Regions from separate parts of the Streptomyces sp. MK37H genome, predicted to be linked through region 3. Evidence: riboswitches for the same ligand, from Rfam matches in the RefSeq annotation. Region 3 holds a riboswitch; each other region holds the start of a gene.

What was found. Region 3 has a riboswitch for cyclic di-AMP ahead of GWI24_RS26640 (NlpC/P60 family protein). Riboswitches for the same ligand answer to the same signal wherever they lie in the genome.
Positions count from the first base shown of each region.
Region 1: another riboswitch for cyclic di-AMP. It lies ahead of GWI24_RS31160 (M23 family metallopeptidase); the one in region 3 lies ahead of GWI24_RS26640 (NlpC/P60 family protein).
Region 2: another riboswitch for cyclic di-AMP. It lies ahead of GWI24_RS41400 (M23 family metallopeptidase); the one in region 3 lies ahead of GWI24_RS26640 (NlpC/P60 family protein).
Region 4: another riboswitch for cyclic di-AMP. It lies ahead of GWI24_RS11095 (transglycosylase family protein); the one in region 3 lies ahead of GWI24_RS26640 (NlpC/P60 family protein).

Region 1 is NZ_JAAAYH010000296.1:979-9,247, reverse strand. It holds gene GWI24_RS31170 (HPr family phosphocarrier protein) at 166-447, shown strand; gene GWI24_RS31165 (GntR family transcriptional regulator) at 604-1,359, opposite strand; gene GWI24_RS31160 (M23 family metallopeptidase) at 1,604-2,398, opposite strand; cyclic di-AMP (ydaO/yuaA leader) riboswitch at 2,413-2,577, opposite strand; gene GWI24_RS31155 (pitrilysin family protein) at 2,861-4,243, opposite strand; gene GWI24_RS31150 (pitrilysin family protein) at 4,264-5,634, opposite strand; gene GWI24_RS31145 (DNA topoisomerase (ATP-hydrolyzing) subunit A) at 5,949-8,269, shown strand, end outside.
Region 2 is NZ_JAAAYH010000605.1:169-3,946, forward strand. It holds partial or broken gene GWI24_RS41395 (PP2C family protein-serine/threonine phosphatase) at 1-919, shown strand, start outside; cyclic di-AMP (ydaO/yuaA leader) riboswitch at 1,193-1,363, shown strand; gene GWI24_RS41400 (M23 family metallopeptidase) at 1,375-2,604, shown strand; gene GWI24_RS41405 (aldo/keto reductase) at 2,765-3,709, shown strand.
Region 3 is NZ_JAAAYH010000216.1:3,398-11,666, reverse strand. It holds gene GWI24_RS26645 (L,D-transpeptidase) at 1-756, shown strand, start outside; gene GWI24_RS26640 (NlpC/P60 family protein) at 860-2,023, opposite strand; cyclic di-AMP (ydaO/yuaA leader) riboswitch at 2,031-2,245, opposite strand; gene pcrA (DNA helicase PcrA) at 2,404-4,878, shown strand; gene GWI24_RS26630 (M23 family metallopeptidase) at 4,960-6,705, opposite strand; partial or broken gene GWI24_RS26625 (lipase family alpha/beta hydrolase) at 6,901-7,704, opposite strand; gene GWI24_RS26620 (cobalamin B12-binding domain-containing protein) at 8,216-8,269, shown strand, end outside.
Region 4 is NZ_JAAAYH010000055.1:12,672-20,940, reverse strand. It holds gene GWI24_RS11105 (cytochrome P450) at 566-1,843, shown strand; gene GWI24_RS11100 (transglycosylase family protein) at 2,007-2,993, shown strand; cyclic di-AMP (ydaO/yuaA leader) riboswitch at 3,249-3,416, shown strand; gene GWI24_RS11095 (transglycosylase family protein) at 3,423-4,121, shown strand; gene eno (phosphopyruvate hydratase) at 4,390-5,670, shown strand; gene GWI24_RS11085 (septum formation initiator family protein) at 5,775-6,257, shown strand; gene GWI24_RS11080 (DUF501 domain-containing protein) at 6,328-6,876, shown strand; gene GWI24_RS11075 (Ppx/GppA phosphatase family protein) at 6,873-7,832, shown strand; gene GWI24_RS11070 (NAD(P)/FAD-dependent oxidoreductase) at 8,227-8,269, shown strand, end outside.

The sequences.
Region 1 (8,269 bases), on a different contig from region 3:
GGTCCGGATGGTGGACACCCTTGCGTCGGGGCCGAGTGTCGGGGGAAGGTCCGTATCGGGCCAGTCCGGGCATGCCCGGGCTCACCCGGACATCGTTCGGGGGAATCCGGACACCGTATGATTTTGGTCTAGACAACAGCACCGTCACACCTGAAGGGCAACACCATGGCTGAGCGCCGCGTCACCATCGGCTGGGCCGAGGGCCTGCACGCCCGCCCTGCGTCGATCTTCGTCCGGGCGGCCACCGCCGCCGGCGTCCCCATCACGATCGCCAAGGGCGACGGCACCCCGGTCAACGCCGCCTCCATGCTGGCCGTGCTCGGCCTGGGCGCCCAGGGCGGCGAGGAGGTCGTCCTCGCTTCCGGCGCGGACGACGCCGAGGTCGCGCTCGACCGTCTGGCGAAGCTGGTGGCGGAGGGCCTCGAGGAGCTTCCCGAGACCGTCTGATCCCGGGCGAGCCCTGTCTGGAATTCCCAGGCGTTTCCCGGGTGATTTCAGGGATTCGGCGCGGCGGGGCCGCGGTGGCCGTAATAGTCACCGCGGCCCCGCCGTTTTTTCTGTTTCCGCGCAGAGAATTCCCAAGAGTTGTATACGGGAGCTCTGTTAATTCCGGCCGCTCGCCGTGTTGACGGAATGTTTCGAAGTCCTCACCGGAATCGGGCGGCGCAGCCGGTATTCCGACAGCGCGCGCTCGGTGTGCGTGGTGGCGAGCGCCCGCGCGCGGTCGGCGTCACCGCGCGCCACCGCGTCCACCAGCGCGCCGTGCTCCGCCCAGGACTCCACGGCCCGTGCGGCCGGGTCGGGGCGCACGGCGCCCTCGGGCGGCACGGGCCGCGGCCCGGGAGCGGCCGCGTACACCCACGCGGTCTTACGGCGCAGCTGGACGAGCAGCGCGGCCAGGCTCGGGCTGCCGGACGCCTGGGCCAGCGTCTCGTGGAACCAGTCGCCCAGCGGCCGCAGTTCGCCGAGCTGACCGCCCTGGGCGCGCTCCCGGCCGAGCCGGACCAGTCCGCGCAGCACCTTCAGATGGGCCTCGGTGCGGCGCTGTGCGGCCCGTGCGGCGCCCAGCGGCTCCAGCAGCGCGCGGATGTCCAGCAGATCGGCCGCCTCGCGCTCGGAGGGCTGGGCGACGCAGGCCCCCGCGTGCCGCCGGGTCGTCACGAAGCCCTCGGACTCCAGGGTGCGCAGGGCCTCGCGGACCGGCACCCGGGAGACGCCGTAGCGCCGGGCGAGCAGTTCCTCGGTGAGGCGGCTGCCAGGCTGATACGCACCGGAGACGATGTCGTCGCGAATCGCCGCGCAGACCGCGTGTGCCGAAATCCGGCGACCGCCCTGGACCGCGTTCGTATCCCCGCTCACTTACGGTCCCGCATTGTCGAACCTCCGCTTTAACGCCCGCGAAACGCGGCCATGGAACGCGCGTTGAACGACTCTATTCCACGCGGCCGCCATTTCCGATGGCGGGAAGCATTTCATGGATATTTTTTGGTCAGGCGGGCGGTGGCACGCCGAAGGCCCCGTCCGTCGGACGGGGCCTTCTCGGAAGTCTCGCGGGATCTCGGATGGCGGGACCGCGCGGCGTTCGCGTCGGACGCGCGACGGGTCAGACGTTGACGCCGTGCGTACGCAGGTACGACAGCGGGTCGATGTCCGAGCCGTAGTCCGGGCTGGTGCGGGCCTCGAAGTGCAAATGCGGTCCGGTGACGTTGCCGGTGGCGCCCGACAGGCCGATCTGCTGGCCGGGGGTGACCTTCTGGCCGACCGAGACGCTGATCGACGACAGGTGGCCGTACTGGGTGTACGTGCCGTCGTTCATCTTGATGACGACGTTGTTGCCGTAGGAGCCGCCCCAGCCCGCCTCGACGATCTCGCCCATGCCCACGGAGTGCACCGTGGTGCCGGTGGAGGCGTTGAAGTCGATGCCGGTGTGGCTGCCGGAGGACCACAGCCCGCTGGACGCCTGGTAACCGGTGGAGACGTAGGAGCCGCTGATCGGCGACACGAAGGTGTTGAGGCGCTTGCGCTCGGCCTCGCGCGCCGCGCGCTCCTTGGCCTCGCGCTCGGCCTTGGCCTTCTTCGCCGCGGCCTCCGCCTTTCTGGCGGCCTCCTGGCGGGCGATCGCCTCTGCCTTGGCCTTGGCGGCGGCCTGCTCGGCGGCGGTCTCCTGGGACTGCGCCTGGGCCTCGATGTGGTCCGCGATCCCGTCGCCGATCACGATCGCCTGGGTCAGACCGGTCTGCTGGGGATCGGGGCCCCCATCGGCCGCGAACGCCTGTCCGGTGATCCCGGCGACCACACCCGAGGCGACGGTCGTGATGCCCACGACGTTCGCGCCCGTGCGGACGTTGACCTTGCTGGTGCGGCGATGCTTCCCGGTGGCAGTGCGGGTGGACGCCATACTGAGGCGCACTCCTTTCCTTCCTTCTCGCCTACCGGGTTAGCTGACGGGTTCGGAGCAGGAAGGTCTCCTACGGACTCCTCCCCCGGCCGGGGAAGGCGCCCGATTCACCCCTGGGGACGTGTTGGGTCCCCGGCTCCCCTGGCTCGCGCCGTACGGGGACTCGGCGATGACTGTCCGGTGCCGCGGGTGCGGCGGGTCGCTGGCGAACAGCCGGACTGACGCTAACGGGCCCGCTTTCGATCACCAAACGGTTCCGGTTTTTTGTTGCTCTCCCCACAAACCAAACAAGCGGTCAATCCCATAAATCGGGCATGTCGGAAGGGCTTCGGCGCCCTTACGGGGCCGGGGCCCTTCCGCTGTCGGCTCATGGACCGGACGTCCGCCGGACCGCCTGCCGGACCGTCAGCGAGCCGGCCGGACCGGCGGCACTGCGCACGGATCCGGCCAACACTCCTCGGCTCAGCCGGAGATGACGCGCACCTCGCCGATGCCCAGCGCCCGGACCGGCTCCTCGATCGCCGAGGCGTCCCCGACCAGCACCGTGACCAGCCGGTCCGCCGGGAAGGCGCTCACCACCGCGGCGGTGGCCTCCACCGTGCCGGTCTCCGCCAGACGGGCGTACAACTGCGCCTGGAAGTCGTCCGGAAGATGCTGCTCGACCTGGTCGGCGAGGGTGTTCGCGACGGACGCCGCCGTCTCGTACTTCAGCGGGGCGACGCCCACCAGGTTCTGCACCGCGACATCGCGCTCGTCGTCCGTCAGCCCCTCCTCCTTCAGCGTGCGCAGCACCTTCCAGAGGTCGTCCAGCGCGGGGCCGGTGACCTCGGTGGCCACCGAGCCGCTGATCGCCAGCATCGAGGCGCCCGAGGAGCCGCCCGTGGGCGACGGGGGCCCGGAGCGCAGCACCTGGCCGAAGGCGCGCACCCCGTAGGTGTAGCCCTTCTCCTCGCGCAGCACGCGGTCGAGACGGGAGGTGAGGGTGCCGCCCATGCAGTACGTGCCGAGCACCTGCGCGGGCCAGACCCGGTCGTGGCGGTCGGCGCCCACGCGCCCGATGAGCAGCTGGGTCTGCACCGCGCCCGGCCGGTCGACGATCACCACACGGCCGGTGTCGTCCGCGACGATCGGCGGAGCCGTGCGCGGCGCGCCCGCCCCGCCCGTCCAGGCGCCGAGGGTGTCGGCGAGCGCCCGGTCCAGGTCGACGCCGCCGAGGTCGCCCACGATGACGGCGGTGGCGGTGGAGGGGCGGAGATGCGCCTCGTAGAAGGCCCGCACGGCCGCGGCGTCGATGCCCTCGATGGTCTCCTGGGTGCCCTGGCGCGGCCGGGACATCCGCGACTCGGCCGGGAAGAGCTCCGCGGAGAGGGCCATCGAGGCGCGGCGGGCCGGGTTGGCCAGCTCATGGGGGATCTCGTCCAGCCGGTTGCGCACCAGCCGCTCGACCTCGCCGTCCGGGAAGGCGGGGGCGCGCAGCGCGTCGGCCAGCAGACCGAGCGCCTTGGGCAGCCGGGAGGCCGGGACCTCCAGGGAGAGGCGGACGCCGGGGTGGTCGGCGTGGGCGTCCAGCGTGGCGCCGCAGCGCTCGAGCTCGGCGGCGAACTCCTCGGCGTCGTGCTTGTCGGTGCCCTCCGACAGGGCGCGCGCCATGATCGTGGCGACGCCTTCGAGCCCGGCCGGCTCGGCGTCCAGCGGCGCCTCCAGGTTGATCTCGACGGCGACGACCTGCTGGCCGGGGCGGTGGCAGCGCAGCACGGTGAGGCCGTTGGGCAGCTCACCGCGCTCGGGGGCCGGGAACGCCCACGGCCTGGGGGCGCCGCCCTTGGGCTGCGGGTGGAAGGTCATGGTCGCGGTGACGGCGTCGCTCACTGGGCCGCCTCCCCTTCTGCGTCGGTCTCGGCGGCTTCGGCGGCGTCGGCTGCGTCCTCGGCGCCCTGGACGGGCTCGTAGACCAGCACGGCGCGGTTGTCGGGGCGCAGCCGCGCCGCGGCCACGGCCCGCACCTCCTCGGGGCTGATGTCGAGCACCCGCTCCACGGCGGTCAGCGCCAGCTGCGGGTCGCCGAAGAGCACCGCGTAACGGCAGAGCTCGTCGGCCCGGCCGCCGACCGTGGCCAGCCGGTCCAGCCACTCGCGCTCGATCTGCGCCTGGGCGCGCTCCATCTCCTGCGGGGTCGGCCCCTCCTCTGCGAAGCGGGCCAGCTCCTCGTCGACGGCGGCCTCGATGGCGGGCACCTCGACACCGCCGGAGGTCTTCACGTCCAGCCAGCCCAGCGAGGGGGCGCCCGACAGCCGCAGCAGGCCGAATCCGGCGGCCACGGCGGTGCGGTCGCGGCGCACCAGGCGGTTGTGGAGCCGGGAGGACTCGCCGCCGCCGAGGACGGTCAGCGCCAGGTCGGCGGCGTCGGCCTCACGGGTGCCGTCGTGCGGCAGCCGGTAGGCGGCCATCAGGGCGCGGGCCGGAACTTCCTCCTCCACGACCTCGCGCAGCTGACCGCCGATCACCTCCGGGAGCGTGCCGTCACGGGGTGGCCGCTTGCCCTCGTGGGAGGGGATGGAGCCGAAGTACTTCTCAATCCAGGCGAGCGTCTGCTCGGGGTCGATGTCGCCGACGATCGACAGCACGGCGTTATTGGGCGCGTAGTAGGTGCGGAAGAACTCCCGCGCGTCCTCCAGGGAGGCCGCGTCCAGGTCGGCCATGGAGCCGATCGGGGTGTGGTGGTACGGGTGGCCCTCGGGGTACGCCATGGCGACGAGCTTCTCGAAGGCGGTGCCGTACGGGACGTTGTCGTACCGCTGGCGGCGCTCGTTCTTGACGACGTCGCGCTGGTTCTCCAGGCTCTCCTCGTCCAGCGCGGTCAGGAGGGACCCCATCCGGTCGGCCTCCAGCCACAGGGCGAGCTCGACCTGGTGGGCGGGCATGGTCTCGAAGTAGTTGGTGCGCTCGAAGCTGGTCGTGCCGTTGAGCGAGCCGCCGGCCCCCTGCACCAGCTCGAAGTGGCCGTTGCCGGTGACCTGCGCCGAGCCCTGGAACATCAGGTGCTCGAAGAGGTGCGCCAGGCCGGTGCGCCCCTTGACCTCATGGCGCGAGCCGACGTCGTACCACAGACAGACCGCGGCGACCGGGGTCAGATGGTCCTCGGAGAGCACCACGCGCAGGCCATTGGCCAGGCGGTGCTCAGTCGCTTTCAAGCCGCCGGAGCCGGCCTGCTGCGTGGCCGTGTGACCCATGGGCATGTACGTCCCTTCGATCGCGTGATGGAGCGCGTGCCAGCCGCTTGCGCAGCGCTTCTGTCACTGTATGCAAGGGGACGGACATCTGGCGAAGTTCCGGTCCACTCCCGTCCTGCCGAGCTGTCCCGAACCGTTTCCGCAAGCCCTGCTGCGCCGGATCCGGGCCCCTCCGAGGGGCTTCGCGCGGTGCCGTCGGGCGCGGTTCCGGGGCCCGCCCCGGCCGCCGGCACCCCGGGCCGTTCCACACTTGTCGGTGGGCCGGGCCACAATGGTCGGCGTCAGATCCCGCATCGGCAGTTGAAGGAGCCCCAAGCGCGATGGCCCGCCGCCGCACGAAGACCCCGCCGCCGGACGACTTCGAGGAGCGCATCCTCGACATCGACGTCGTCGACGAGATGCAGGGCTCCTACCTCGAGTACGCCTACTCGGTCATCTACTCGCGCGCGCTGCCCGACGCCCGTGACGGGCTCAAGCCCGTGCACCGCCGCATCCTCTACCAGATGAACGACATGGGCCTGCGCCCCGAGCGCTCCTATGTGAAGTGCGCCCGCGTCGTCGGCGAGGTGATGGGAAAGCTCCACCCGCACGGCGACGCGTCGATCTACGACGCGCTGGTGCGCATGGCACAGCCGTTCTCCATGCGCCTGCCGATGGTCGACGGCCACGGGAACTTCGGCTCGCTGGGCAACGACGACCCGCCGGCCGCGATGCGGTACACCGAGTGCCGGATGGCGTCGGCGACCTCGCTGATGACCGAGTCGATCGACGAGGACACGGTCGACTTCTCCCCGAACTACGACGGCAGTGAGCAGGAGCCGGTCACCCTCCCCGCCGCCTATCCGAACCTGCTGGTCAACGGCACGTCCGGGATCGCGGTCGGCATGGCCACCAATATGCCGCCGCACAACCTGGGCGAGGTCATCGCCGCCGCCCGTCATCTGATCAGGCACCCGGGCGCGGACCTCGAGACGCTGATGCGGCACGTGCCGGGACCCGACCTGCCCACCGGCGGCCGGATCGTGGGCATGAGCGGCATCCGGGACGCGTACGAGACGGGCCGCGGCACCTTCAAGATCCGCGCCACGGTGGCCGTGGAGGACGTGACGGCCCGCCGTAAGGGCCTCGTCGTCACCGAGCTGCCCTTCGCCGTGGGGCCCGAGAAGGTCATCTCCAAGATCAAGGACCTGGTCGGGGCGAAGAAGCTCCAGGGCATCGCGGACGTCAAGGACCTCACCGACCGTGAGCACGGGCTGCGGCTGGTGATCGAGATCAAGAACGGCTTCAACCCCGAGGCCGTGCTGGAGCAGCTCTACAAGCTCACGCCGATGGAGGAGTCCTTCGGCATCAACAACGTGGCGCTGGTGGACGGCCAGCCGCTCACGCTGGGCCTGAAGGAGCTGCTGGAGGTCTACCTCGACCACCGCTTCGACGTGGTCCGGCGGCGCAGCGAGTTCCGGCGCACCAAGCGGCGGAACCGACTGCACCTGGTCGAGGGTCTGCTGGTGGCCCTGCTCGACATCGACGAGGTCATCCGCCTCATCCGGCAGAGCGAGAACGCGGCGGAGGCCAAGCGGTCCCTCATCGAGCGCTTCGGTCTCTCCGACATCCAGACGCAGTACATCCTGGACACCCCGCTGCGCCGGCTGACCAAGTTCGACCGGCTGGAGCTGGAGTCGGAGCGCGACCGGCTCAACGCCGAGATCGAGGAGCTCACCCGGATCCTCGACTCCGACGCCGAGCTGCGCAAGCTGGTCTCCTCCGAACTGGCCGCGGTGGCCAAGAAGTTCGGCACCCCGCGCCGCACGGTGCTGCTGGAGTCGTCGAACGCGCCGGTGACCGCGGTGCCGCTGGAAGTCGCGGACGATCCCTGCCGGGTGCTGCTGTCCTCCACCGGGCTGCTGGCCCGTACCGCCAACGGCGAGCCGTTCCCGGTCGAGGGGAAGGCCAAGCGCGCCAAGCACGATGTGATCGTCTCCGCGGTCCCGGCCACGGCCCGCGGCTCGGTGGGGGCGGTGACCTCCGCCGGGCGGCTGCTGCGGCTCTCGGTGATCGACCTCCCGATCCTCCCGGAGTCGGCCGCACCCCCGAATCTGTCGGGCGGGGCGCCCATCGCCGAGTTCCTCTCGCTGGAGGACGACGAGGAGCTGATCTGCCTCACCACCCTGGACGAGTCCTCACCGGGGCTCGCGATCGGCACGGAGCAGGGCGTCGTCAAGCGCGTGGTCCCCGACTACCCCGCCAACAAGGACGAGTTGGAGGTCATCGGCCTCAAGGAGGGCGACCGGATCGTGGGCGCGGTGGAGCTGTCCACCGGCGAGGAGGACCTGGTCTTCATCACCGACGACGCCCAGCTGCTGCGCTACGCGGCCGGCCAGGTACGGCCACAGGGCCGCGCCGCTGGCGGTATGGCGGGCATCAAGCTCGGCTCCGGCGCCAAGGTGATCTCGTTCACGGCCGTCGACCCCGCGAGCGACGCGGTGGTCTTCACGGTCGCGGGCGCGAGCGGCACCCTCGATGACTCGGTACAGCAGTCGGCCAAGCTCACCCCCTTCGACCAGTACCCGCGCAAGGGCCGGGCCACGGGCGGGGTGCGTTGCCATCGGTTCCTGAAGGGCGAGGACTGCCTGGTCATGGCCTG
Region 2 (3,778 bases), on a different contig from region 3:
CCCGACCCAGGCGGCCACCGAGATCATCACGGTGGCGACCGTGACCGTGCTGGCGGTGGTGATCAACCGCGTCGTACGCCGCAGCTACCACCGGCTCGCCTCGGCGCGCGGTGTCGCGGAGGCGGCCCAGCGCGCCGTCCTGCCCGCTCCGCCCGCCCGGCTCGCCGGGCTGGAGATCGCCGCGCGCTACGTACCGGCGGAGAAGTACGCGGCGATCGGCGGTGACCTGTACGCGGTCCAGGACACCCCGCACGGCGTACGGCTGACCGTCGGAGACGTACGCGGCAAGGGGCTGGGGGCCGTGGAGGTCGTGGCGATCCTCCTGGGCTGCTTCCGGGAGGCGGCGGAGCAGGAGACGACCCTGGAGGCGCTCGTGGGCCGCCTGGAGCGGGCGCTGCAGCGCGAGGGCGCCCGGCGGGCCGACCTGGAGGTGGTCGAGGGATTCACGACGGCCGTGGTGGCCGAAATTCCGCGCGGCGACTCCACCCTGCGGCTGATCAACCGCGGCCATCCGGCGCCGCTGCTCCTGGAGGAGGACGGCGCGGTGCGCGCCCTGGACCCGGAGGCGTCGGCGCTGCCGGTGGGGATGGGGGAGTTGGCGGGCTGGCCGGACCGGGTGATGGAGCTGGCGTTCGCGGAGGGGGAGACGCTGCTGCTGTTCACGGACGGGGTGACGGAGGCCCGGGACCGCCATGGCGAGTTCTATGACCCGGAGGAGCGGCTGCGCGGCCGCCGCTTCGCCGGTCCGCAGGAGCTGCTGGACGCCTTGGTGGCCGATGTCGAGCGCCATACGGGTGGCGGGACGCCGGACGACATGGCGCTGCTGGCGGTACGTAGGACCCCGGCCCGCGGCAACGGGCGGGGCAACGGGCGGGGCAACTGTGGGGGGAGCGACAGGCCGAACCCCACGCCGTCGTAGCCGACCAACGACCAACCAACCGCACCGCACCGCGCCGCACACCGTGCGTAATCGACCGAGCCCCCTCCGCATAACAATTGACGCACGATCGATCCGTATGCGGTTTTGCCAAGTCTTGCCCAGTACGTCGACTCGCCCCCATCTGTCCCCTCTTGAGCGCTAAGTTCATGCCAAAGGTGCGCGGATTCCTCGGAACAGCTTGGAATCACATCGCGCTCTCTATTAACGTTCGATAACGCAGCGCGGTCGTCACAACCGTCGCAAGGGCGGCACCGTGCGCCGTCGCCGAATCCCGTACGCACTGCGGCAGCACCGCACCACCAGCAGCACCAAGGGAACCGGGGAACCAACAACCTTGGGGTGAATCGGGTCGAACCTGACCCGTAGGAGACCTTCCTGCTCCGAACCCGTCAGCTAACCCGGTAGGCGAGAGGGAAGGAAAGGAGTGCGCCTCCGTGGCGTCCAACAGGTCTGTCCTGGACGAGGCCCCGTATCGCACACGGGGAGGCGGTTTGGGGACCGCCACCGCCTACGGCCCCGGCTTCGACGCCGGCGGTGGGATGAGCTCAGGGGACGGCCGATTCGCCCCCGACGACCCTTACGCGTTCGGCCCCGACGACCGCTACGCGGATGAGGGCGCCTCCGAGGGCCCGGGTGCCGGATTCGAGGCCGAGACCTGGGAGGAGTGGAACCCCACCGAGGAGTCCATCGCTCCCGTACGCGGCCGGCACCGCGTGGCCAAGCAGCGGGGCGGAACCATGGCGCGCAGCGGCGCCGTCCTCGGGGTCGGCGTGATCGCGGCGGTCGGTGCGGGCGGTATGGCCAGCGCCAAGGACCGTCCCGCGCTCCCCATATCCATGCCGGACCTCGGCCATGTCGCCGATGAGGTCAAGGCCGGCCTGCCCGCCGCGAAGGACCTGCCGGGCATCGGCTCCTGGGCGTCGGACGACAGCAGTGGCGCGCAGACCGCCGCCGCCCCGCTCTCCCAGGCCGGTCTGACCACCGAGGACGAGCAGCGCGGCACCACCGACGCCGGCGAGGCGCTCCGCGCCCGCATCCTCCAGCAGGCCGAGAACCAGCAGAACGCGGCGGACGAGGACAGCCGCACCGCTGCGGCGCAGGCCGCCGCCAAGGACGCCAGGGCCGCCGCGGCCAAGGCCGCCGACCAGGCCGCGGAGGCGGCCGCCAAGCGGAAGGCCAAGGCCGAGGCGGAGAAGAAGGCCGCCGAGCAGCGGGCGAAGGAGGCGGCGGAGAAGAAGGCCGCGGCCGAGCGCCAGGCCAAGCTCGCCGCCGCGTACACCCTCCCCGTCGGCTCGTACACCCTGACCGCCAGCTTCGGCCAGGCGGGCGACATGTGGTCGGCCGACCACACCGGCCAGGACTTCGCCGCCCCGACCGGCACCCCGGTCAAGGCGCTGCACGGCGGCACCATCACCCAGGCGGGCTGGGCCGGTTCGTACGGCTACCGCATCGTGCTGACCCTGAGCGACGGCACCGAGCTCTGGTTCTGCCACCTGTCCTCGATGGTGGTCACCTCCGGCAAGGTGTCGACGGGCGACGTCATCGCCCGCGTCGGCGCCACCGGCAATGTGACCGGCCCGCACCTCCACCTCGAGGTCCGGCCGGGCGGCGGCTCGCCGATCGACCCGATGCCCTGGCTGCGCCAGCACGGGCTGAACCCCTGATACCCCGGCGGCCCTGGCGCTCTCTCCCCCCTTGACGCCAGGGCCGCCGGTTTACGTCCCGGCGGGGCTTTACGTCCCGACAGGGCTTTACCTCCCGACAGGCCGACCTTCACGAACGCACGCCGGAACAACCCCGTCCGGCCAACCGTTGTAAAGACGTATGGCTGACAACACACAGAAGATCGGTGATCTGTCCGTTTTCCCGCTCTCCCTCGGTGGGAACGTCTTCGGCTGGACCGCGAACGAGGCCGAGTCCTTCCGGGTGCTCGACGCCTATGTGGCGGCGGGCGGCAACTTCATCGACACCGCCGATGTCTACTCCGCCTGGGTACCGGGCAACGAGGGCGGCGAGTCCGAGACCATCCTCGGCAACTGGTTCGCCTCCCGCGGCAACCGCTCCGACATCGTCCTCGCCACCAAGGTGGGCGGCGGCGCCCCGGAGCCGCGCGGGCTGACCTCGTCCGCCATCAAATCGGGCGTCGAGGAGTCCCTCCAGAGGCTGCGCACCGACTACATCGACCTCTACTACACCCACTACGACGACCCGTCGGTGCCGGTGGAGGAGATCATCACCACCCTGGACGAGCTGGTCAGGGAGGGCAAGGTGCGCGAGATCGCCGCGTCCAACGTCGGCGCGGACCGCCTGGAGGCCCAGCTGACCTTCTCCACCCGGGAGAACCTGGCCCGCTACGTCGCCCTCCAGCCGCACTACAACCTGGTCTCGCGCGACACCTTCGAGGGCGAGCTGTCCGAGGTCGCCGCCCGCCACGACCTGGCGACGATCCCGTACTACTCCCTGGCGTCCGGCTTCCTCACCGGCAAGTACCGCCCGGGCACCGCGGTCGACAGCCCCCGCTCCACGGGCGCGGCCAAGCACCTGGAGACCGAGCGCGGCCAGAAGGTCCTCGCCGCCCTGGACGACGTCGCCGCCAACCACCGCACCGAGCCCGCCACGGTCGCCCTGGCCTGGCTCCTCGCCCAGCCCACAGTCGTGGCCCCCCTGGCCAGCGCCAGCTCCACCGACCAGCTCCCCGCCCTCCTGGCCTCGGTCGACCTCAAGCTGACCCAGCCGGAACTGGACCTGCTGACGTCGGCGTCGGACTGAGCGGAAGCCGGCGGGCCGGGCTACGCCGCAGGACTGAGCCAAAGACGGCGGGACGGGGGCGAACCGCCC
Region 3 (8,269 bases):
GGGGCAGTCGGAAGTCATAGGCGGCGCGTGGGTGTCGCGCTGGGGCTGGCGGGGATGGCGGTGCCGCTCGCGGTGGCCGTCGCCGGTCCGGCGCAGGCTCAGGCACGGCCGCTGGGCCGGTCGGCCGGCACGGTGACACCGGTGAGCATGGCCGCGTCGTCGTGCACGACCACCGCCGGGCCGTACCAGCAGCAGGCCGAGCGGTTCCTGGGCCGTCCCGTGGACGGGCGGCAGTCGCGGGCGGACTGTCTCGCGATCCAGAAGTTCCAGATCGACCACGGCATCAGCCCGACGATCGGCTACGCGGGCCCGATCACCTCGGGCGTGATGAGCCTCATCAGCGCCCAGAAGGCCGCCGGGCACAATCCGAACGCGGCGAAGAAGTGCCCGGTCAACAAGGGCCGTATCGCCTGCGTGGACCTCACCCGCCAGCTGAGCTGGGTACAGGACGGCTCCCGGCTGGTCTACGGACCGGTGCCGGTGCGGTCCGGGCGGGACGGCTTCGAGACCCGCACCGGGCTGAAGAGGATCTACTGGCGGAACATCAACCACTGGTCGACGCTCTACAAGGTCGCCATGCCCTACAGCCAGTTCTTCGACGGCGGCCAGGCGTTTCACTCGATCGACGGCAGCGTATGGTCCCCGCCCGGCTCCCACGGCTGCGTCAACATGCGTAAGGGCGAGGCCAAGAAGTACTGGAGCCTGCTGAAGAACGGCGACGACGTGTACGTCTACGGGCGCAAGCCCGGCACGTGAGCCACTGACGGCGCCGCTGAGCCACTGACGGCGCTGCTGAGCCGATGACGATGCCGCTGCCCGGGGTCCGGCCCCGGGCGGCGGCATCGTCAGGTTCAGGGGCCTACGAGGGCCGCACGCTCCCGTAGATCGGCATCTCCGTGATCGGTGCCTTCTTCACCACATCGCCCGGCTTCGGGGCGTGGATCATCATCCCGTCGCCGATGTAGAGGCCGACATGGCTGATGTCGTCGTAGAAGAAGACGAGATCGCCCGGCTGGAGTTGGGACGTCGAGACCCGCGTACCGGCCTTCACCTGGTCCCAGGTGGTGCGCGGCAGCGAGATCCCGGCGGACTTCCAGGCCGCCTGCGTCAGCCCCGAGCAGTCGAAGGAGCTGGGCCCGGTCGCGCCCCAGACGTACGGCTTGCCGAGCTGCGCCTTGGCGAAGGCGATGGCCTGGGCCGCCTTGGAGCTGTTGGCCGGGGCCGAGGGCGTGGAGGGCGCCGTCGAACCGGAGCCACCCGCGTTCTGCTCCTGCTGCTTCTTGCGCGCGGCCGCCTCCTGCCGCTGCTTCTCGGCCAGCTCGGCGGCCTTACGGCGGGCCTCTTCCGCCTTCTTCTTCTCGATCGCCGCCAGCCGCGCCTTCTCCTTGGCGGTCAGATTCGCCAGCAGCCGCCGCGCCTCAGTCAGCTTGTCCTGGACGGTCTTCTTCTGGACCTTCAGCTGCTTCTGGGACGCGGTCAGCGAGGCGAGGCTCTCGCTGGCCTTACCGCGCTCCTTGGCGGCCTTCACCCGCTGCTTCTGGAAGTCGTCGACGGCCTGCTTCTGCCGGCCGGTCATCCGGTCCATCAGATGCGACTGGTCGAAGACGTCCTGCGGATCGTTGGAGAACAGCAGGGTCGCGGCGGAGCGGGCCATTCCGCCGTCGCGGTACTGGGCGGCGGCGTAGGTGCCGAGCATGCGCCGCGCCTCGTTGAGCTTCTCGGTGCGCTGGGCGACGGAGTCCAGCAGCTTGTCGACCTTGGCCCGTTGCTGGTCGGTGCGCTCCTTGGCGGCGTTGTAGCGCTGGGTGGCGGTCTCCGCCTGGTGGTAGAGGGTGTCGACCTTCTCCTTCACCTGCTCGATCGACTGGGCGGCCGGCTTGGGGTCGGTGGGCGCGGCGTTGGCCGACTGGGAGAGGAGGGTGACGGATGCGAGGGCGGCCGTGGTGAACCCGACGGCCGTACGGCGGCTGTGACCGGTGAGCGGGGCGGGTATTCGGCTCCGCGGCTTGCGGTGCGACGCCAAGGGAGGCGACTCCTTCCGTGGACCGCCTACCGGGTTAGCTGTCGGGTTCGGGCGGTTCGGAAGGTTGCCCTACGGCCGTGTCCGGGCGGCACTCGCGTGCCAGACCGGTCGGGCCGATTCACCCCGGTGTTGCGAGGGCCCCTCCTCCCCGAAGGGGGGCTAGGAGGGCGGGTCCCCGGCTCCGGGCGCCTCACGGCGTACCGGACTCGGCGGAGGCCGCCCGTGCCGACGTGGTTCGCCGACGGATCTTCCGGGCCGCCTGACGCAGGACGGTAGCCAACGCGTGGGGCTCCTGTGAAGACTGGTGGCCGTTTTGGTCGAAACCGTTTCGTGATGTTCGGACGTCGGCTGTCAGTGGGGCGGCCTAGACTCGGGGAGCGATGAGCAGCCTCTTTGACGACAGCTTCCTGGCGGACCTCGGGCCTCCTTCGGACGAGGAGCGGCCACCGCCGCCCGAGGATTCGGCGCCCCCTGGCCACGGTGGCGCCGAGGACGTGCCGCATCACCTCTTCAGCGGCGATTTCGACGCGCCCGTGCCCCGGGAGGCCCACTACCGGGACGGCGCGGCCCGGCCCGTCGTGGACCCGTCCGCCCTGCTCGAGGGGTTGAACGAGCAGCAGAGGGCGGCCGTGGAGCACACCGGTTCGCCGCTGCTGATCGTCGCGGGCGCCGGCTCCGGCAAGACCCGGGTGCTCACCCACCGCATCGCCTATCTGCTCGGCGCCCGTGGCACCCACCCCGGCCAGATCCTCGCCATCACCTTCACCAACAAGGCGGCGGGCGAGATGAAGGAGCGCGTCGAGGAGCTCGTCGGCCCGCGGGCCAACGCCATGTGGGTGTCCACGTTCCACAGCGCCTGCGTCCGCATCCTGCGCCGGGAGTCGAAGAAGCTGGGCTTCACCTCGTCGTTCTCGATCTACGACGCGGCCGACTCCAAGCGGCTGATGTCCCTGGTCTGCCGGGATCTGGACCTCGACCCCAAGCGGTTCCCGCCGAAGTCCTTCAGCGCCAAGATCTCCAACCTCAAGAACGAGCTGATCGACGAGGAGACCTTCGCCGGACAGGCTACGGACGGCTTTGAGAAGACCCTGGCCGAGGCGTATGCGATGTACCAGGCGCGGCTGCGCGAGGCCAACGCGCTGGACTTCGACGACATCATCATGACCACGGTCAATCTGCTCCAGGCGTTCCCGGACGTCGCCGAGCACTACCGCCGCCGCTTCCGGCATGTCCTGGTGGACGAGTACCAGGACACCAACCACGCGCAGTACACACTCGTGCGCGAGCTGGTGGGCACCGACACCGAGGAGACCACGGCCGCCGAGCTGTGCGTGGTGGGCGACGCCGACCAGTCGATCTACGCCTTCCGGGGCGCCACGATCCGTAACATCCTCCAGTTCGAGGAGGACTACCCCACCGCGCGGACGATCCTCCTCGAGCAGAACTACCGCTCGACCCAGACCATCCTGAGCGCGGCCAACGCGGTCATCGAGCGCAATGAGAACCGCCGCCCGAAGAACCTGTGGACGGATGCCGGCGCCGGGGCCGAGATCACCGGCTATGTGGCCGACACCGAGCACGACGAGGCCCAGTTCGTCGCCGACGAGATCGACCGGCTGACGGACGCGGGCGACGCCAAGGCCGGGGACGTGGCGGTCTTCTACCGCACCAACGCCCAGTCCCGTGTCTTCGAAGAGGTCTTCATCCGCGTCGGGCTGCCGTACAAGGTCGTCGGCGGGGTGCGCTTCTACGAGCGCAAGGAGGTCCGGGACGTCCTCGCGTATCTGCGGGTGCTGGCCAACCCCGAGGACTCCGTCCCGCTGCGCCGGATCCTGAACGTGCCCAAGCGCGGCATCGGCGAGCGCGCGGAGGCCATGATCGACGCACTGTCGCTGCGCGAGAAGATCACCTTCCCGCAGGCGCTGCGCCGGGTCGACGAGGCGTACGGCATGGCGGCCCGCTCGGCCAACGCCGTCAAGCGGTTCAACACGCTCATGGAGGAGCTGCACACCATCGTGGAGTCCGGGGCGGGCCCGGCCACCGTCCTGGAGGCGGTGCTGGAGCGCACCGGCTATCTGGCCGAGCTCCAGGCGTCCACCGATCCGCAGGACGAGACCCGGATCGAGAACCTCCAGGAGCTCGCCGCCGTGGCCCTGGAGTTCGAGCAGGACCGCGGCGAGGAGAACCCCGGCACCCTCGCGGACTTCCTGGAGCAGGTCGCGCTCGTCGCCGACTCCGACCAGATCCCCGACGAGGACACCGAGGGCTCCGGCGTGATCACGCTGATGACCCTGCACACGGCGAAGGGCCTGGAGTTCCCGGTCGTCTTCCTCAGCGGCATGGAGGACGGCGTCTTCCCGCATATGCGGGCCCTCGGCCAGACCAAGGAATTGGAGGAGGAGCGGCGGCTGGCCTACGTCGGGATCACCCGGGCCCGCGAGCGGCTCTATCTGACCCGCTCGACGATGCGCAGCGCCTGGGGACAGCCCGCGTACAACCCGCCGTCCCGCTTCCTGGAGGAGATCCCGGACCAGTATGTGCGCTGGCGGCGCACCGGGCCCGCCACCCCGTCGGCCTCCATGGGCGGCATCGCCTCGACCCCGCCGTCGGGGCTGTCGTCCGGTCTGTCGACGTCGCGTTCGCGCACCGGGGGCAGCGGGTTCGCCACCCGGCGGGCCAAGGAGCGCCCGGTGGTCGCCCTGGCCATAGGCGACCGGGTCACCCATGACTCGTTCGGCCTCGGCACGGTGGTGGCGGTCAAGGGCAGCGGGGACAACGCGGAGGCGACGATCGACTTCGGCGACGAGAAGCCGAAGCGGCTGCTGCTGCGGTACGCACCGGTGGAGAAGCTGTAGCGGGGGCCGGCGGGGGCCGGATGCCGAGGCTGTAGCGCGCCGGTGGGCGCGCCTACGGCGGTCAGTGCTGGAAGGCCCCGGTCAGGTCGGGTCGAGGCCGTGGCCGCGCAGCCAGGGCAGCGGGTCGATGGCCGCGCCCCCGCCGGGGTGGACCTCGAAGTGCAGATGCGGGCCGGTGGAGTTACCGGAGTTCCCGGAGTACGCGATGGTCTCCCCGGCCTTGACGGTCCCGGAGCGGATCTTGGCGCTGCTGAGGTGGCAGTACCAGGTCTCCGTGCCGTCTGGGCTGGTCAGAACGACCATATTGCCGTAGGCATCGTTCCACTGCGTCCTTACGGTGCCGTCGGTGGCGGCCATCACGGGCGTCCCGTAGCTCACCGGGAAGTCGATGCCGGTGTGCACCGACATCCAGTTGATACCGGCCTGGCCGAACATGGCGCTCAGGCCGTGCTGGGCTACGGGCAGTGCGAACTTCGGGCGCAGCGCCTCCTTCCGCGCGGCCTCGGCGGCCTTCCGCTTCTTCTCGGCGGCCTGGCGCGCCTGGAGGTCGATCCGCTCCTGGGCGCGGCTGGTGCGGTCGCGGAAGTCGTCGGCGCCCTCCCGGACCCCGGCGAGCTGGGAGTCCAGTTTGCTGTTGGCGACGGAGGGCTTCACTGGAGCCCCTCCGGTGTCGGAGGCGGCCTGAGTGGTGGACTCGTCCTTCTTGTCGCTCCCCACGCCGCTGACCGAGGCGGCGGCCACGGCGGTCACGCCCAGAGCGCAGACGGAGGGGACGGCGACGGTGAGGAGCGCGGAGCGCTTGGGGCGGGGCGAGGGGGTACGGCGGCGGCCGCGGCTCACCTCCCGGCGAGGGGAGGGGGCGGATTCCCGCATGACCGCCGCCTCGGGTTCAGGCTCCGCTTCGGGGCCGGGGTCGTACGGCTGGTCGGGCTTGTCGACCGGCTCGAAGACGGCGGTGTGCTCGAACGCGCCGGGCTGCTCGGGGATGACGGCCTGCTCGAACGCGGCGGTCTGCTCGAACGCGGCCGTCTGCTCGAACGCGGCGGTCTGGTCGAAGGCGTTGGGCTCGAAGACGGCCGTCTGGTCGTAGGCGTCGGGCTCGTGCTCGGGCTGGTCGAAGCCGGAGTGGTGGTCGAGCCCCTGCTGGTCGAAACCCGGATGGTTCAGCCCCGAGTGGTCGTACTGCGCCTCGTCCCCGGTCCCGTAGACGGAGGTGTCCCAGACCTGGGTCTGACCGGTGTCCACGCCCGAGGTGTACGCCTCGGCCTCGAACCCCACCCCGTGGTCCCACTGATCCGGCAGCTCGGTGTGGCCGGTGGCGCCCGTGTCCCAGGCGCCGATGTCCCACTGGGCGCCGGTCTCGGGGTCCTGCTGGGCGGGGATGCCGGTCGGCAGGTGATAGCCGGAGGCGGCCCACATCGCGGTGGTGTCGTAGGCGCCGGAGTCGTGGTGGCCCGTGTCGTGGTGGCCCGTGTCGTGGCCCAGGTCGTAATGGCCGGTGGCGTACGACCCGGTCTGGTGGGGCTGGTCGACCGTGGCCCACTGCGAGGCATCGTACTGACCGCTGTGGGCGCCCTGCCCGCCGTCGTAGGCGCCCGGAAGCGCGCCGAAGAGCGGGTCGCTGTCGCCGTAGAGCGGGTCGCCGTCCCCGTAGTCGCCGTCCCCGTAGGCGGTGGCCAGGTGGGCGAAGTTGCCGGTGGAGTACCCGTCGTACCCGACGTAGCCGTGCTCTGTGTCCTGCCGCTGACCGTAAGCCTCGTCGTACGGATACGAGGCGTCGGGAGCGGGGACGGTCGGAGAGGCCCCCGACGGGTGACGGTCGTTCACCACCACTTCTCTTTCGCCTCGGCTGCAGGAGAATTAGCGGCGACTGTACCCGGCAGTACGCGGCAGCGACAATCTTCCGTGAGTTTTGAGCATCTCGGCAAAGGGCATTTGGCCGTCTTTCGGCTGACTGTACGTGCTTCCTTGGCCGGATGTTCGATTGACGTTCGGCAATTCCGAGGCTTCTGAACCATCGGGAACCGCGCTAGAGGCGTCCGCCGGCGCCTTGTCGGCGGCGTCCAGGGCCTCGTGGATGCGGGCGGTCACGGAGAAATGCACCGCCAGGGCGAGATGTCCGATTCCGTTGACGCGGATGTTGCGGGAGATCACATCCGGATGGTCTATCCGGGCCGTCTCCTTCGGGATCATCAACTGATCCACATCGCTCCAGAAAGCGATGAATCGCGTACGGCAATCGGGGGCAGGCTGCCGCAACTCCGTTATCACCGAGGAGTCCGGGCACATCTGACGCACGAGTGGATGTGCGGACAACAGGGGCGCGATACGTGTGCCGCTGTGCGGGGTGCCGAGCGTCACCAGGGTGTGGACGCGGGCGTCCCCGCCGAGACGCTGGACGTAGTAACGGGCGATCAGACCGCCCAGGCTGTGCCCGATGACATCCACCTGGCCGTGGCCGGTACGGGCGCAGACATCCTCGACATGGCGGCCGAGCAGCGCGGCGGCGGTGCGGAGGTCGCACAGCAGCGGCGAGTAGTTGAGCGCCTCGATGTGCTGACGGCCGTGACGGCCGAGCGAGCGGCGCAGCGGGACGAAGACGGACCGGTTGTCGATGAAGCCGTGGAGAAGCAGGACGGGGCGATGGGCCGGGCTGTCCATGGGGAGGCACGGCGCCGTACCGGGTGGGCGCTCCTGACGGAGCCCGGTCGGGTAGAGCAGCAGATGCCCGGCGAGCAGCGCCAGGTCGAGGGCGATGGCCCGGATGTGCCGGGCGTCCCGGGTGCTCTGGATGTTCTGGTTGCTCTGGCTGTGTATGAGGCCCATGGCGGCCGACCTCCCGCGATGCGGCGCACGAGAGGCGGCTGGACTCCCCCCGAATGCCCTCATGGGCAGCCGTTCGCTTCGGACGTGCCGGTCGTGGTCATGGGCCCCGGTCAGGGCGACGACTTCGGCCGTGCGGTGGCCCGATGCCCGGCACCGCACGGTGAATGGCGCTGTGACCGCATGACGCAGGACCGCCCGTCGCACCGCGGCGCCATGCGGCTCGCAGCGGCGCTGCGCGGTGCGACGGTCCCCGCTGCGGCTCCCCTGATGTGGCCGGCCCGAGCGTATGCGGCGTCCGCACGGCGGATGCGCGATGCGCGGTGTGCGATGCGCGGTGTGCGATGCGCGCGGATGCGGATGCGGATGCGGGTACGGGTGCGGCCTTCAGTGAACGTGTCCCACGTGTGATTTCCCCCTCGGTGCGCGCCGCGAAACTGCCGGGTAGGGGGATGCTCCGGATAACGTTCGTTCACATCGATGTGGGCGAGCGTGTGACGGCTTGGAGGCTGCGATGGGTGTGACCGGTCCGATCCGTGTGGTGGTGGCCAAACCGGGGCTGGACGGC
Region 4 (8,269 bases), on a different contig from region 3:
GTCAGCGCCCGTACGGCGCCCGCGGGTTCCGGGGACAGCGCGCTCGTCTTGCCGACGGCAGCGCACAGGCGTCGGTGCGCCGGAACGACTCCGTATGCCCGACTGGCGGCATAATGCTCCTCAGAGTGGGGATCCTCTCGGCGGGATGTGCCGGATCGCCGTGTGTCTTACGCGCCCTTGGCTCGCCTGGCAAGCGCGGTGATCGTATCACCGGTATCACTGGGCCCCGTGCATGTGCCCCAGTCCCATTCGTTCACCTGACGTCGTTTCAGCCACACCCCCAGTTCACCGCGTTGACCGACGTCAGGGCGTGTCCCGGGGGATCGTAACGGGGCGGCGCGGGCATCCGCCGAACGGCGTGCCAGCCATCAGATATCCGGGCATTCGACCCCGGCTGTGTATGGGTGGTGAAGGGTGTGTGGAGATGAATAGGGAATTCCGCTAGACATTCATCCCGGTCATGACTCCCTTATTCTCTTTGTTCTGCTTATTCCCTTATTCCTCTTGTCTGTGGTTACTTCCGACAGGCCGGGGGAGAGCGGTCCCGCGCCGGTATCGTCGGGGGGTGTCGGAACAGCCCCGTGACAGCTCCGCTCCCACCCTCTTCACCTGGGAGTTCGCCAGCGATCCCTACCCCGCGTACGCCTGGCTACGCGAACACGCCCCGGTGCACCGGACCACGCTGCCGAGCGGTGTGGACGCCTGGCTGGTGACCCGTTACGCCGACGCCAGGAAGGCGCTGGCCGATCCCCGGCTCTCGAAGAACCCCCAGCGGCACAGTGCGGCGGCCCACGCCAAGGGCAAGGTGGGCATCCCGGGTGAACGGCGCGCCGAGCTGATGACACATCTGCTCAATATCGACCCTCCCGACCACACCCGGTTGCGGCGGCTGGTGTCGAAGGCGTTCACTCCGCGCCGGGTGGCCGCGTTCGCCCCCCGGGTGCGGAGCCTCACAGATCAGCTCATCGACGCCTTCGAAGAGAGGGGAGAGGCGGATCTCATCCATGAGTTCGCCTTCCCTCTCCCCATCTACGCCATCTGCGATCTGCTCGGGGTGCCGCGCGAGGACCAGGACGACTTCCGGGACTGGGCGGGCGCGATGATCCGGCACGGCGGTGGTCCGCGCGGCGGAGTGGCCCGCGCCGTGAAGAGGATCCGGGCGTATCTGGGCGAGCTGATCCACCGCAAGCGCCTGGAGCTCGCCGGGCGCGGCGAAGAAGAGGACGGGGAGGATCTGATCTCCGGCCTGATCCGGGCCGGCGACCACGGTGAGCACCTCACCGAGAACGAGGCCGCGGCCATGGCCTTCATCCTTCTCTTCGCCGGCTTCGAGACGACCGTCAACCTCATCGGCAACGGCGTCTACGCGCTGCTGCGCCATCCGGAGCAGCGCGCCCTCATGCGGCGGGCCCTGGAAGAAGGGGACGAGCGGCTACTCGCCGCCGGGGTCGAGGAACTGCTCCGCTACGACGGACCCGTGGAGATCGCCACCTGGCGGTTCGCCACCGAGCCGCTAACCCTCGCCGGGCAGCACATCGCCGAGGGGGAGCCGGTGCTGGTGGTGCTCGCCGCGGCCGACCGGGACCCCGAGCGGTTCGCGGAGCCCGACGTGCTCGATCTCACCCGCCGGGACAACCAGCACCTCGGCTACGGCCACGGCATCCATTACTGTCTGGGCGCCCCGCTGGCCCGGCTGGAGGCCCGGACCGCGATCGCCACCCTGCTGCGGCGGCTGCCCGGGCTGCGGCTCGCGGAGGATCCGGACGATCTGCGGTGGCGCGGCGGGCTCATCATGCGCGGGCTGCGCACGCTCCCGGTGACCTGGAATTCCGCGGACGGCTGAGACCCTCAAGGCCCGTACGGCCGGAAATACGTGACGAATGATCAGCCGTGTGACCTTGGCGTGACCTGGGATACATCGCCTTGTGATGATCGAGTGCCCTCGCTATGTTCACCGGCAAACCTTGTCGCCATAGCGCCATAGCGCCATAGGAGAGGTCAATCGCATGCGTTCCGGTAATGGTCGACACCGTCGCCCCCGTCAGGCCCCGGCCATCATCGTCGCGGCGGGGGTCACGGGAGCGGGCCTCGCCATACCCCTCTTCGGGGCGGCTGGCGCACAGGCCGCCCAGACCGCCACATGGGATCACGTCGCCGAGTGCGAGAGCGGCGGTATGTGGAGTGCCAACGAGGGCAACGGCTTCTACGGCGGGCTCCAGCTGACCCTCGACATGTGGAAGGAGTACGGCGGCACGGAGTACGCCCCGCGCCCCGACCTCGCCAGCCGCTCCCAGCAGATATCCGTCGCCGAGGCGATCCTGGGCGACCGCGGCCCCGACGCCTGGCCGAGCTGTGCGCTGGGCGCCGGGCTCACCGACGGCGGCGGCGCCCCCGATGTGGACCCCGGCAGCACGGCCACCCCGGACCCGGGGACGGGCCGCGGCGAGGACGGCCCGGGGGACCGGGGACGGGACGGCTCCTCCTCGGACGCGGACCGTTCGGACCCGGACCGTTCGGGGACGTCCGACGGCGCCGACAAGCCGGACGCGCCGGATGCGTCCGGGTCGGCCGAGGGCCCGGAGGCGCCCCACACCTCCAAGTCCCCCGACGGGTTGGACGGCTCCGCCTCTGACGACCCGGCGTCGGACAGCCCCTCGGCGTCGGACGGCTCCAAGACCCCCTCGGCCGACCCGTCGCCCTCCGGCCGCCACCGCGGCGCTCCGGACGCCGGGGAGCGGGCCGACGACGGCGGTACGGAGAGCGCACGGCCCTCCGGGCGCCATGCCTCGCGCGGCGCGTCGGACCGCGATGGGAGCTCCGCGGACGGCGATTACACTGTTCGCCCCGGTGACAACCTGTCAGGGATCGCCGAGCACCAGAACGTGTCCCGGGGTTGGGAAGAGCTCTACGAATCCAACGAGGACCTCATCGGTACCGACCCCGATCTGATCATCCCTGGTCAGCGACTTGACCTCGCCATCAGGGAGCAGTGATTCGGGGGGAATTGCCCGATCTGGACCCGGTGAGACATACATCTCGTCACATTTTCCGGGGCGCACCTCGTGTCCGATCCCTCCTCACCCGGCCCCACCTGCGTCGATGTGGGCCGGGTGAGATCAATTACAGCCCCATTCACTGCCCTTGGGGTGTTTGAACGTTCTTGGGAGGTGTGTTTAACGTCTTTCCGCTCGCCACCGCGGGCACCGTCGATCGTCACGCCGAATCCTGCCGGCGGTCGGGGGGAAACCGACGCGTCAGCGCCGAAGGCAGGAGCGGGGGACCCAAGGTAGGTGCCGAGTGGCCTGTGGATACGGGCTTGTCGGCTAGGGGTGAAGCCGGGAGCGACCATCGCGACCGGCCGGGCAACTCACGTCCGAACCCGACAGCTCACCTCGTAGGCGTCGGTGAGGAAACGAACCAAAATGCTCAAGTCCAACGGGAAGCACCGCCGCCCCTCCAAGGCCACCCGTATCGCCGCGCTCACCGGTCTCGCCGGTGCCGCCGTGGCGGCACCGCTCATCGGGGCGACCTCCGCCTCCGCGGCCACCACCTCCCAGTGGGACCAGGTCGCGCAGTGCGAGTCCGGTGGCAACTGGTCGATCAACACCGGCAACGGCTACTACGGCGGCCTGCAGTTCTCGAGCTCCACCTGGGCCGCCTACGGCGGCACGGCCTACGCCTCCACCGCGGACAAGGCCAGCAAGGCCCAGCAGATCCAGATCGCCGAGAAGGTCCTGGGCAGCCAGGGCAAGGGCGCCTGGCCGGTCTGCGGCAAGGGCCTGACCTCCGGCGGCAGCCCGTCCGCCCCGTCCGCGCCCTCCGGCTCGCAGGACCAGTCCTCGGCGACCACCAAGTCGGCCCCGGCCGCCAAGCAGGCGCAGCCGAAGGCCCAGCCGAAGGCCCAGCCGCACACCGCGCCCGAGCACGCCGCGCGCCAGCAGACCCGTGGCCCGATCAAGAAGGGTGACGGCGAGTACAAGGTCAAGTCCGGCGACACCCTCGGCAAGATCGCCAAGGCCCACGACGTCAAGGGCGGCTGGAAGAAGCTCTTCGAGCTGAACAAGGACATCGTGGAGCAGGCCGACCTGATCTTCCCGGGCCAGCAGCTGCACCTCCGCTGAGCCACGGCCACGGTCACGGCCCCGCCTGAGGACTCCCCCCGAGGACCTCCCCTGAGGCCGGCCCCCGAGAACGAGCCCCGGCCGGGCGTGCCGCCCCATGGCGCGCCCCGCCGGGGCTTTCCCAATGCATAAGAAATCTGGATTTTTGATCCAGAAACTGGCTTTTTGCGTCGCGCCCCTGTCTCGTGGGGCGGGCGAACGCGGGGCGCAGCCCTCCCGGCCCGTTAGGCTCGTGCTGCTACCGCAGACCCATACGAAGGAGAACCTCGTGCCGTCCATCGACGTCGTCGTAGCTCGCGAGATCCTCGACTCGCGAGGCAACCCCACGGTCGAGGTCGAGGTTGGCCTCGACGACGGCAGCACCGGCCGTGCCGCCGTGCCGTCCGGCGCCTCCACCGGCGCCTTCGAGGCCCTCGAGCTCCGTGACGGCGACAAGAACCGCTACAACGGCAAGGGCGTGGAGAAGGCCGTCCTCGCCGTGATCGAGCAGATCGGCCCCGAGCTGGTCGGCTATGACGCCACCGAGCAGCGGCTGATCGACCAGGCGATGTTCGACCTGGACGCCACCCCGGACAAGTCCTCGCTCGGTGCCAACGCGATCCTCGGCGTCTCCCTCGCCGTCGCGCACGCCGCCTCCGAGGCGTCCGACCTCCCCCTCTTCCGTTACCTCGGCGGCCCGAACGCCCATCTGCTGCCGGTGCCGATGATGAACATCCTCAACGGCGGGTCGCACGCCGACTCCAATGTGGACATCCAGGAGTTCATGATCGCGCCGATCGGCGCGGAGTCCTTCTCCGAGGCCCTGCGCTGGGGCGCCGAGGTCTACCACACCCTGAAGTCCGTGCTGAAGGAGCGCGGTCTGTCCACCGGCCTCGGCGACGAGGGCGGCTTCGCGCCGAACCTCGGCTCCAACCGCGAGGCCCTCGACCTGATCCTCGAGGCGGTCAAGAAGGCCGGCTACCAGCCGGGCCAGGACATCGCGCTCGCCCTGGACGTCGCCGCCTCCGAGTTCTACAAGGACGGCACGTACCAGTTCGAGGGCCAGTCCCGCTCCGCCGCCGAGATGACCTCGTACTACGCCGAGCTGGTCGCCGCGTACCCGCTGGTCTCCATCGAGGACCCGCTGAACGAGGAGGACTGGGACGGCTGGAAGACCATCACCGAGCAGCTCGGCGACAAGGTCCAGCTGGTCGGCGACGACCTCTTCGTCACCAACCCCGAGCGGCTGTCCCGCGGTATCGACAGCGACACCGCGAACGCCCTGCTGGTCAAGGTCAACCAGATCGGCTCGCTGACCGAGACCCTCGACGCGGTCGAGCTGGCCCAGCGCAGCGGCTACAAGTGCATGATGTCGCACCGCTCCGGTGAGACCGAGGACGTCACCATCGCCGACCTGGCCGTCGCCACCAACTGCGGCCAGATCAAGACCGGCGCCCCGGCCCGCTCCGAGCGGGTGGCCAAGTACAACCAGCTGCTGCGCATCGAGGAGATCCTCGACGACGCCGCGGTGTACGCGGGCCGTTCCGCCTTCCCGCGCTTCAAGGGCTGAGCGGACACGTCTGACGCCCGTCCCCGGCCACGGTCCCGTACCGTGGCCGGGGACGGCGTCGCTCGACGGCGTTACCCAAGCGAAGGCATCACCGGGGAGGCGACGTGCCGGCGGATCGGGAACGGTTCTCCACCGCGACCAGGCTCAAGGCGCTGGGCGAGCACGCCGCCGCCCGGGTCTACCGCGTGCGCACCAAGCGCCGCCGCGGCCGGCTGACCGGCCGGGCCGCCCTGCTCACGCTGGTCGTCTGCTCCCTCGTCGTGGCGCTCGCCTATCCGATGCGGCAGTACATCTCCCAGCGCTCCGACATCGCCGAGCAGCGGCACGAGGCCCAGCGGGCCCGCGAGGACGTGAAGAAGCTGCGGGAGCGGAAGGCCCGGCTGCGCGACCCCGCCTACACCGAGCAGCAGGCCCGGGAGCGGCTGCACTTCCTGATGCCGGGGGAGACCGGCTACAGCATGGTGGACGGCGCCGGCTCCACCGAGCGCTCCACCGACCAGGGCGCGGCCGGCCGCCCCTGGTACACCAACCTCTGGGACGCCGTGGACACGGCGGACGCGGCGGGGGCGGGCAGCGCGCGCCGCTGAGGCGCCGCGCTCCGGCCGCCGGCCGCACCCGGCGTTCGAATCGAAACGAAGAAGAAGAACTTTCCCACTCATGGATACGCCCCCGCCCCAGACGGAGCCCACCGCGCCCACCGACGCGGACATCCACGCCGTACGGGAGCAGCTGAACCGCCTGCCCCGGGGCCTGCGTGCGATCGCGCACCGCTGCCCCTGCGGCAATCCGGACGTCGTGGAGACCGCGCCGCGGCTCGAGGACGGTACGCCCTTCCCCACTCTCTACTACCTGACCTGTCCGCGCGCCGCGTCCGCGATCGGCACGCTGGAGGCCGAGGGCGTGATGAAGGAGATGACGGCCCGGCTGGGCACCGACCCCGAGCTGGCCGCCGCCTACCGCGCCGCCCACGAGGACTACATCGCGCGCCGCGACGCCATCGAGGTGCTCCAGGGCTTCCCCAGTGCGGGTGGGATGCCGGACCGGGTGAAGTGCCTGCATGTGCTGGTCGCCCACTCCCTCGCGGCCGGCCCCGGGGTCAATCCGCTCGGGGACGAGGCGATCGCGATGCTGCCGGAGTGGTGGCGCAAGGGCCCGTGTGTGAGCCCCTGCGGGACCGAGGACCCGAGCCGGGAGGAGAGCGCATGACCCGCGTCGCCGCCGTGGACTGCGGCACCAACTCGATCCGGCTCCTGGTGGCGGACGCCGATCCGGCCACCGGGGAGCTGATCGAGCTCGACCGCCGGATGAAGATCGTCCGGCTGGGCCAGGGCGTGGACCGCACGGGCCGGCTCGCCCCCGAGGCGCTGGAGCGCACCTTCGCCGCCTGCCGCGAGTACGCGGAGGTCGTGCGTGAGCTGGGCGCCGAGCGCGTCCGCTTCGTGGCCACCTCCGCCTCCCGGGACGCCGAGAACCGCGAGGAGTTCGTGCGCGGGGTCGTGGAGATCCTGGGCGTCGAGCCCGAGGTGATCACCGGGGACCAGGAGGCGGAGTTCTCCTTCACCGGGGCCACCAAGGAGCTCACCGGCCATGACCATATGGCCGGGCCGTATCTGGTGGTGGACATCGGCGGCGGTTCGACGGAGTTCGTCGAGGGCGGCGATGGCGTGCGGGCGGCCCGAAGCGTGGACATCGGCTGCGTCCGGCTGACCGAGCGCCATCTGGTGGTGGACGGCCGGATCACCGATCCTCCGACGGAGGATCAGATCGCCGCCATAAAGGCCGATGTGGAGCAGGCGCTGGACCTGGCCGAGCGCACCGTGCCGCTCAGCCGCGCCTGCCGTCCCGCGGACGGCCACGCACTGGTCGGTCTTGCCGGTTCGGTCACCACCGTGGCCGGGATCGCGCTGGGCCTGAAGGAGTACGACTCCTCCGCGATCCACCACTCCCGGATCTCCCTCGGCCAGGTCCGCGAGATCACGGGCAGGCTGCTCGGCTCCAGCCACGCCGAGCGGGCGGAGATCCCGGTGATGCACCCGGGGCGGGTCGATGTGATCGGCGCGGGGGCGCTCATCCTGCTTTCGATCATGGAAAGGACCGGCGCCGAGGAGGTCGTGGTGAGCGAACACGACATCCTCGATGGGATCGCCTGGAGCATCGCCTGAGCGGGCGGGATAACGTATGAGCGGCCGCGGAACCCCCTTCGGGGGCCCTCCGCGAGCCGCCTCCGAGAAAGTTCGTGAAACTCTTCACATGAAAAAGGCGCCTGGTGGCCGCCCGATGCGGCGCTCTGGGGCGGTTTCGGCGGCCGGGCCCCGTAACTGACCGGATCGTGAGGTGTCAGGGCGGTGTTCGGTGCCCCCGTGCGGACCGCCTGGTCTACTCCCGCGTTCAATCACAAGCCCTGCTCAGAGGGGTGAGAACGTGTCGATCCGGCCAGTGGTTCCCCTCCGCCGGTATGGCGTCCATCACGGGGGCGGCGGAGTGTAGCAGATACCTCCACCATGCTTGTGAAGGGGCTCACGAGGTCCCCCCCTGGGGGTGCTGGATACTCGAATCATGAGCACCACGGAGCGTCCCAGGATCCTCGTTGTAGGCGGTG